2 regions of the Thermosporothrix sp. COM3 genome follow, and region 2 is predicted to be linked to the other one. Evidence: riboswitches for the same ligand, from Rfam matches in the RefSeq annotation. Region 2 holds a riboswitch; the other holds the start of a gene.

Region 1 (4,815 bases), 6.7 Mb from region 2:
CAGATTCTTCGTGGTTGTATTAGAAGCAAAAACGGCAATATTCTTCATTTGCTCATCGAGATGGGGATAACCTTCAACAATCAAGACATCGTCCTCATCCTTAATCGCGTCCGCGACCTTACGCCACTGTTTCTTACTGATGAACAAAGTATAGCTGGTAGTAGGTTGAGCCGGAACCGGCAACCCTTTTGGCAAAGGCGGAATCTTCGCTGCCTGTAGCGCTGTCATCACAAAGCTTCCCCGTTCAATTACTCGCCCGGGACGTCCTATTACCGTAATCTTCACCGTTCGCACCTGCCCTTTCTCTACCGACGCCAGATCTCGAAGCGCGCCAAACCGTGTCTCCCAGGTTATACCGGGTACTGTAGTTGAGGCATCTTCATTGTCCTTGCGAGATGCACCTTGCCACATAAAAATTTTCCGAAAAATTTCAGGAGGGATCTGTTGCCGGACCAGATGGAAGAAAACCCCTCCCGGTGTCCGTCTGCGCGAGCCATCCGGCAGCATCAAGCCACCATCAGCTTCAACACGCTGCGTCTCATCCAGGGCTCGCAACGCATTCTCAATCCCCCAGAGCCGCACAATCTTTTCGATCTGGACGCGAGGTGTTTTCTCGGTTTCGCCCAGTTTCTCGGCAATCATTGCCGCTACTTCCAGTCTCCGACTCTGCTGAACCGATGACGTTGCTTGTTTGCGCTGTGGATGAGGCGCATTTCCCTTACCTCGTGGTCGTTCCGCTGATTGCATGAGTTCCTCTCTTCCACGCTTGCCAGAATGATCTGCTTCTTAACCAGCTACAAAGATTGTACCGTTTCACAAGTTCCTTGTCAAAGGGCAAGTACTTTTTGTACATTCGACTTTGGCTTTAACTTTTTCGCGTTTTCTTTTTCGATTCGCACAAGCAAACCCATCAGGAGGCAGTCCGCTCTCAGCAGCGACGGAGCGCCTGCCAGCTCGCAGGGAAGATTGAACTTTTTCTACTCAAAGTGTTTTTCGTGCCAGACATCTAGCAAAACACAGATTTTTATGGTATCTTAGAGATAGTGATTCTCTACAATTGAATATAGTAATGTCTTCGGGGCAGGGTGAGGGACATGAAACTCCCAATTCCCGACCGGTGGTACAGCCCACGACCTGCTTGCATAGTCTCTGTGCATAGTAGCTGACCTGGGGAAGTTCCAGGGCCGACGGTGACAGTCCGGATGGAAGAAGGCAACTCACACAGTATGCTCTGCTGTGTTCTCTCTGACATGCAGAAGCCGTACCACGGCGCTCTCTCTGCAAAACGGGTATCATCTCAACGCCCACAAACACCTTTCCTTCCATCCCCTTTGTTGCTCGCTTTCCCTGCTGGCTATCATCCCGATTTCATGTTGATGCAGACCACGTTCGTACGTACATACGGACGATAGGACGCTATGCCTTTCTGCGCTGAAGCGCGTTCTCGTATCGGGGGTCTCCCGGCCCGGGAACACCTGTCTACTGAGAAGTTGGCCCCTTCGCTGGCAATTCGTTCAGGAGGTAGTGCTATTGTACTGTTGCCAGTATATAAGCGATGCGAGATCAGGGCAAAACAGGTAATTATTGAAAAAGTGAAGAATTGCAGCGATACAATATGGAGGAGAGAGAATGAATACACCCTTTATTAGTGTGCGAGATGCAATTGATGTTGTTCGTCAAGGAAACATGATTCTGATCTGTGATGACGAATCACGAGAAAATGAGGCTGACCTGTGTATAGCTGCACAGTTTGTCACTCCTGAAGTAATAACATTTATGATGCGCAATGCCTGCGGCTTAATCTGCGTCGCGCTGACTGGCCAGCGGCTGGACACGCTTCAGCTCCCCGTCTTTGACCAATCAGACCAGCCCCTTCAGGGAACGGCCTTCACGCTCTCAGTTGATGCTCGCCACGGGACAACAACCGGTATTTCAGCCCACGACCGCGCGCGAACGATCCGGGTGCTGGTTGATCCTGCCACCCGACCGGAGGATCTGGCACGCCCCGGACATATCTTCCCCCTTCGGGCCGCCACTCAAGGGACACTGGAACGACGCGGGCATACAGAAGCGTCTGTTGATTTGATGAGCATCGCCGGGCTGGAAGCGGCTGCCGTCATCTGCGAGGTCCTCAACGAGCATGGTGAGCCCGCCCGCGGCGAGGAGCTTCACCGGCTGGCTCAACAGTGGAATATTCCTGTTCTTACCGTTGAGGCAATCGCCAGCTATCGCCGTCAGCAGCTTGTCAGCCCCGTTGCATCGACCAGGCTCCCGACACCTTTCGCGACCTTTCAGGTCACCGATTACCTTGAGCATCGGACCGGTCAGCACACCCTGGCGCTGGTACTCGGCGATCTGCACGCTCCCGATGCAGAACCACCGCTTGTACGCCTGCATTCTTCCTGTCTGACCGGCGACATCTTCGGCTCACAGCGCTGTGACTGTCAGGCTCAGCTTCATGCAGCCATGCAGGCTATCGCTGATGAGGGACGTGGTGTCCTGCTCTACCTGCCCCAGGAGGGCCGCGGGATTGGCTTGATGGCAAAACTACAGGCCTATGCTTTGCAGGATCAGGGCCATGATACCATTACCGCCAATGAGCGGCTCGGTTATCCTGCCGATGCGAGAGACTATACATCTGCACTTGCAATCCTCCATACGCTTGGAGCAAAGCGAGTGCGTCTGCTGACAAACAACCCGCAGAAGCTTCAGGCGCTGGCGCAGGGCGGTATCGAGGTAGAGCGCGTCGCTCTCGAAACCACACCCACACCGCATAACATCACCTATCTCACTACCAAGCAACAGCGTATGGGCCACGCACTGACGATGCTTCATGGATAAGGAGTGATAGATGAAACACATGCTTCCACCCACACCGGATAAAAACGGCTCAGAGCTCTCGATTGGCATTCTCGTTGCTCGCTACAACTGGCCAATCACCGGGGCAACTCTCGCACTGACCTGCGAGGAACTGCAACGGCTCGGGGTCGCGGAGCACGCCATCACCATTCAAAGCGTGCCCGGTAGCTTCGAGCTCCCTCTTCTCGCCCAGACAATGCTACAGAGTAAGCGGTATGACGCGCTGATCTGCATCGGTTGCGTGATGAAGGGCGAGACAAGACATGACGTTATTGTAAGCGACGCAACAGCTCAAGGTCTGATGCGACTTGCACTGGACTACCAGCGACCGGTGATTCTGGGCGTGATGTGCGCGGAAACACAGGCGCAAGCCGAGGCACGCATTGAACGCGGAATCGAATATGCTCGCGCTGCAGTCGAGATGGCGCGGACACAACAGCATCTACTTCACAATAAATAGCGAAATGGAGGAAAGAATGTTTTCAGGAATTGTCGAGGAAATCGGGATCATTCAAGAGATCACAGCAACCAGCCTGACCATTCAGGCACAGAAGGTTCTTGCCGATCTTGAGGAGAAGGATAGCATTGCGGTCGATGGCACCTGCCTTACCGTTATTGCTCGGGGTGCCACCTCCTTTACGGTCGAAACGGTTCCCGAAACGGTACGCCGCACACGGCTCGGCAGCCTTCGTCCCGGAGATCGAGTCAATCTGGAACGCTCTGTGCCTGCCAGTGGCCGCATCGGAGGGCACACCGTGCAAGGCCACATCGAAGCAACCGTGCGCGTTCGCTCAGTGGAAATAGACGGTATCGCTCTGCTGGTTGCTATCGAGTTACCGGAAGCACTGCGCCCTTACGTGGTGCCAAAAGGCTTTATTGCGTTAAACGGCGTCAGCCTGACAGTAATCGGGGTTTTCAGCGATCATTTCACTATTACCCTCATTCCTTATACCCGGGAACATACGAATCTGGGAGAGGTACAGCCGGGCACTCTCTTAAATGTTGAAACCGATATTCTCGGGCGCTATGTTGTCCAGTACCTGGCGCTTCAACAAAAAAGCGAACCCGCTGAAGCCCTCTTCCCTATTTAGCAGAATTTCGGTCCCTTCAGGCTACTTATATTCGTATACCCGAAAATCACTCACTCGCGCGACAATGCGGCTGCACTCAAGCGTGATTTGCTTCTGAGAGAGCTGCTTTGATTGGATACTGGTCGCTCCGCTCATCCGCCTTTCATTGACCAGAAACTCGACCCGGGGACCGCGCACCTCCACCCGATAGGTACGCCACTCGTCTCCGGGCTCGAAATCAAATACCTGCGGCTGCGCGGAGCCCATGTTCTCCTGCGGCTCTATCAGCGTTTCCATCAGAGGATGCACCGCATAGGTATGACTATCTCCGGCCAGCAGCCCCAGAACCTCAGCAGTATATCCGTCCTTCTCTCCATCTTTCGCCGCTGCAAGTCGATAATGCCCGCCATTTGCAGGCACCGAGACAACCTGCAAGCGAAACTCTATCGCGTAATCGGGCGTTTTTGGCGTATAGGGAAGCGTAATCGAGAGATCAGGCAGAACCTGCGTCTCCAGATAATTCTTCACCACCTTCCACCCTTTTGAGGGCTTCCATTCATCCAGCCCCTTCGACCAATCGGCTGTATACGCCAGTTGAGCGGTCGCTACATGTTGGGTTACTGTCGGCGTCGCGCCCGTCTGCGGGGCCGAGCCAGACGAGCAGGAGAGAAAAAACAGGGAGAGAATCAGGATAAGCCCGCAATGCAAGCGGTAGATCTTGTTCAAGCGCACTGCTCCTTTCATACGGCCATGCTTTATACAGGTAGATTGGATGAGTGTAACATGCGCTAAGCGCTTCATTAGCTTCACTATTCTTACAAAGAAATACGTATCTTCAATGGAATATCTTTCATCAGTCATCATCATTACAATTATGCTTCTCTAT
Region 2 (4,815 bases):
CGGCGTCGCAAAGGCCTATAGCTCGCAGGTAGGCACAGGGCCAATGCCAACCGAACTGCAAGGTTCAGAGGCCGAACATCTGCGCCAGCTTGGGGGCGAGTATGGGGCGACAACGGGCCGTCCACGGCGCGTTGGTTGGTTTGATGCGGTCGTGACGCGCTTTGTCACCGGACTCAATGGCTGTACTGGCCTGGCAATCACCAAGCTGGATGTGCTGGATACCTTTGATGAGATCCCGGTGTGTGTAGCCTATCGCTATCAGGGAGAGATCTTGCAGGATCTGCCTGACCCGTTTATTCATGAGCAGTGCGAGCCGGTCTATGAGTATCTGCCGGGATGGAAGCAGGATCTCAGTCAGGTGAAATCGCTACAGGATCTGCCGCGCAATGCTCGGGCCTATCTGGATCGCCTGACCGAGCTGACCGAGGTCCCGCTGCATAGTGTGGGCGTTGGTCCACATCGCGAACAGACATTGCTTGCCTGATCTTTCTGCGATCGCTCAGAAATATGCCGCCTTTGTTGCTGAGGGCGGCATATTTTTCGTTGCTCGATTGTTTCTATAGCTATACAGAAATACCAGGAGGTCAAAAGAGATCCTGTCCAGGGACACTATTTTGCTTCAATGTTGATGGAAAATCTTAGAGCCCGTTTTTGTCCTTTTGGACGGTGTGCAGAATTGAACTGCTTGCATATAATATGCTTGAGAATAAAGGGTTCTGGATGTCAGCAAGAAGGGTGTTGATGCGCCCTTCTTTTTCAGGCCTTCTGTATGAAAAGAGTGTGAGGAAGAAACAAGTGAGCGTACAGGAAGAACAGAATAAAGTCGCTATGGTTATTATGGCCCATCCTGATGATGCCGAGTTCGGATGCTCTGGGACCGTTGCGCGTTGGGTGCGCGAGGGATGGGATGTGTACTATGTCGTTTGTACAGATGGTGGAAGTGGTGGTTCTGATGATGCCACTGATGTGAGCCCGGAAGCTCGACGCCAGATCACCGAGACCCGAATGCAAGAACAGCGGAACGCCTGCCGTATCCTCGGTGTGAAAGATGTCATCTTTATGGGGTATCCAGATGGCATGTTGCGGCCAACGCTGGAGTTGCGCAAAGATATTGTGCGGCTGCTGCGACAATATCGGCCTGCGCGTGTGATCTGCCAGTCTCCTGAGCGGACCTGGGTTCCAGAATTGAGCATTCCGCGCCATCATCCAGATCATCTGGCTGCCGGTGAAGCGACGCTGGCGGCTCTCTACCCGGCCTCGCAGAATCCCTGGGATTTCCCTGAACTGCTGGCAGAAGGCTTGAAGCCGCATAAGGTGTCGGAGATTTACATTGTGGGCGCTCCCGTGGAGAACCACTATGTCGATATTACCGAGACTTTTGAAACGAAACTAGAGGCGCTGCGAGCACATACCAGCCAGGTTTCTGCTGATTTTGAAGCTATTGTGCCAATGCTGCGCTACTGGGCTGCTTCGGTAGGGAAGAAAATTGGTTCTCTGTATGGGGAATCGTTCCATCGCGTCGAAAATCGCTAAGCTCGGGTATATGCAAGGGGATGGATCTCTCCTTGCATGCCTATGACCTTTTGTGGCATACTATGGCTGAAGAAAAGACCTTCGGGGCAGGGTGAGGAAAGCGAATTTCCAATTCCCGACCGGCGGTAAAGCCCGCGACCTGCAGTATGCAGTGGATCTGGGGAAGTTCCAGAGCCGACGGTTACAGTCCGGATGGGAGAAGGTTGAAAAGAGATCGTATCTTCCTGCACTTTCGAGCAGGGAGAGGCATAGCGTTTCTATATATGTATATATGTGCATAAGGTGTGCGTGCTGTATCGCATGAAACATGCATATCTTGTGTGTGCTATGCGCGATCGCCATGTATCTCCCCTCGCAACATTTCCCCCTGGGTCGGTGGCTTTCGACGGACAAGCTGTGTCTTGTCGTGTTTTTCCGTCTGTAAAACTACCGAGAGGGATGTAAATGAGTGTGATTTCACCAATCAAGGATGAGGCGTTGCTTGAGCAGCAACCACATGGAATGACTTCTGCCGCACGTATGCGGCATCAAAGAGCCCGTCAGCATGCTCGTACCGCGAACATCTTGCTTTCCGTTGTGCCTCCTCTGGTACTGGCGCTCCTGTTGTTTCTTGGCTGGTATCTGGGCACCAATCAGGGACAGATAAATGCGCTCTTCTTGCCCGCACCACAGGATGTGTTTACCGCTCTCAATGATGGTATCGCTTCTGGTCTCTATCTGAATAACGTGCTGGTGACGGTGAAAGAGAGCCTGTTAGGCTTTGTGCTGGCGCTGGTTATTGCGATCCCGCTTGGCTATGGTCTGGCGAAGTCGCGGCTGTTGGCTGCGGCTATTCACCCTTATCTGGCGGCGGGACAGGCGATCCCGGCGATCGTGATAGCCCCCTTGCTGGTACTCTGGTTGGGGTATGGTTGGATTCCCAACATGTATGTCTGCGCACTCACTGTGCTGTTCCCAATGGTTGTGAATACCGTGCTTGGTATTCAAACAATTGAAAAGCCGTTAATTGATGCTGCGCGAGTTGAGGGGGCATCAGGCTGGACAATGTTCGCGCATATCGAGTTCCCGCTGGCATTGCCTTCAATCGTGGCAGGGATTCGCACCGGGTTAACGCTTTCGGTTGTAGGCGCTCTGGTAGGCGAGTTTGTGCAGGGCGGCGATCAGGGGCTTGGCTCCTTACTGCTGGTTGCCAAGAATCAATATAATACCGCATTTATGTTCGCTACTTTACTTGTCTTAGTGGTTCTGGCTGTGGCATATTATGGCAGTACGTGGCTACTGGGAAAGCTGGCGAAGATCATCTACTGATAGCCGGTATTTTCCGGTTGCATGATTACTGGATTGAACGGAGTCAATAAAGCAGATGTTTGTACGTCGTCGAATCTCTGCGCTGTCATCAGCGCTTATGTTGGTGCTCGCCCTGGGCTTGCTGCTTGCTGCGTGTGGAGGAGCCACCTCTACCGGAGCAGGAAGCCCTGCAACTCCTGCCCCCGGCGCGAAGAAGGTCTCTATCGGTCTGGGGTATGTTCCTGATGTGCAGTTTTCCCCTTTCTATGTTGCCAAGAGTAAGGGGTATTATAATGAAGTTGGTCTGGATGTCACCTTCAATCATGGGATTGTGCCTGATCTGGTGGGCTCGATGGTTGCCGGGAAGAACACCTTTGTGTTTGTCAGTGGGGATGAACTCCTGACTGCCCGGGAGAAAAAGGTCAATGCCGTGAATGTCGGGACAATCTTTCAAAAGTATCCGGTGAGCCTGATTGTGCCCGAGGACTCGTCGATCAAGTCGCTTGAGGATCTCAAGGGACACACTATCGGGGTTCCGGGAGAATACGGGGCCTCTTATGTGGGGCTACTGGCGCTGTTGTATAAGGCACATTTGACAAAGGCCGATGTCAAGATTCAGTCAATCGGCTTTACGCAGGTTCCGGCCTTGTTGGCGCACCGTGTTGATGCTATTATGGGCTACTCCAACAATGAGCCGCTTCAGTTGCAGAAGCGCGGGGTCAAGGTGCGTACCTTCGCGGTCTCGGAGAATTATCCGCTGGTCTCGAATGGTATTGTCGCGACCGAGGAGATGCTGCGTACAGATGAGAAGACAGTGCGGGCATTTGTACAGGCGACGCTGAAGGGGTTGCAGGATGTCATCAAGAATCCCGAAGAGGCGGTCACGATCAGCAAGAGCTATGTGCCTGGCCTGACTGATACAGCTGGCGCCCTGGAAGTGCTGAAGGCGACTATCCCGACATGGCAGGGCAAGGGCAAACTTGGCTATAATGACCCGGCGGTCTGGGAAGCGACGGCTCGCTTTATGGTAGATCAGAAGATGATTTCGCCGGTGAAGGATTTGCAGAAGGCCTATACAAATAGTACTGTGCTCTAGCAAGCAGCAGGAGGCAGAGTAGCGCACTTTTGCCCTTGATTGAAAAGGAAAACCAGAGTTTCGCTCCCAATGGTACAGGCTGAAACCCTGGTTTTCCTTTCTTTTTGAAAGTGGTCTCATGGCTGTGATAAGATAAAAGGGCTGTGTGGACGAATTTGCATTGCACAATGTGTGTCTGATAGTGTATAAAGGCATTGTACTGTGAACCCCTTTGCAGAGGGGGAAATGTCTCAAATGAGCAAATGCATTAGAGCGAGGGTGTAATGACGCATAAACCTGAAAGGTGCCAGCAGCTACGCCGTTTGCAAGAACAGCTCACGAGTCAGGTCAAGACCTTGCGTGAAAATCTTGAGAAGGCGCAACAGGCTGGCATCAGTACCTCTGCGGAGTCTCTCAATACGATCAAAAGCTTGCAATCTGCACTGCATACGATCACAAGAGAGCTTCAAAAATGTCCTCCCGATCAGGTGCAAGCTGAAGTAGTTGCTGCTTCGTCGGAACACGATCCATCATCACTGGTACGTCAAGCGAAAGGAGTTATCTCAGCTCAGCGCGTTCGTAACTGGTTTCCCGATTCAGAACAGCGGGATCGCGATGATGAGTTCGAAAGTATCGTAGACGTGCTCGAATAAATGATTGTTCTTATCCTTTTTCACTAAGCCATTCCCCGTAGTATTGATGGTGCTACGTTTTGTAATATGATCAATGACAGAAAGAAGGAAGCGTCCGGGGTCTTGTTCCCGGACGCTTCCTTCTTGGAGCTTTTAGTATGCATAAATGGCGACGTTTTTGACGACCACGCTTGAGCCTGGCTGAACAAGAATACCACAGGCATAAGAGGAGGAGACCTGATTCATCGCATTACCATTATAGGCATCTTTAATCTGCATTGTGGCATT

What was found. A riboswitch is a leader RNA that binds a small molecule or an ion and turns the genes downstream of it on or off. The one in region 2 is predicted to bind FMN.
Region 1: another riboswitch for FMN. It lies ahead of ribB (3,4-dihydroxy-2-butanone-4-phosphate synthase); the one in region 2 lies ahead of KTH_RS31090 (ABC transporter permease).

Annotation. Positions count from the first base shown of each region.
Region 1 covers NZ_AP019376.1:548,648-553,462, forward strand. The annotation lists gene KTH_RS02430 (phosphorylated adapter RNA export RNA-binding domain-containing protein) at 1-747, opposite strand, end outside; FMN riboswitch at 1,068-1,218, shown strand; gene ribB (3,4-dihydroxy-2-butanone-4-phosphate synthase) at 1,630-2,841, shown strand; gene ribH (6,7-dimethyl-8-ribityllumazine synthase) at 2,852-3,319, shown strand; gene KTH_RS02445 (riboflavin synthase) at 3,336-3,950, shown strand; gene KTH_RS02450 (LamG domain-containing protein) at 3,972-4,655, opposite strand.
Region 2 covers NZ_AP019376.1:7,257,690-7,262,504, forward strand. The annotation lists gene KTH_RS31080 (adenylosuccinate synthase) at 1-484, shown strand, start outside; gene KTH_RS31085 (PIG-L deacetylase family protein) at 829-1,533, shown strand; FMN riboswitch at 1,607-1,741, shown strand; gene KTH_RS31090 (ABC transporter permease) at 1,978-2,841, shown strand; gene KTH_RS31095 (ABC transporter substrate-binding protein) at 2,897-3,916, shown strand; gene KTH_RS31100 (hypothetical protein) at 4,180-4,548, shown strand; gene KTH_RS31105 (serine/threonine-protein kinase) at 4,681-4,815, opposite strand, start outside.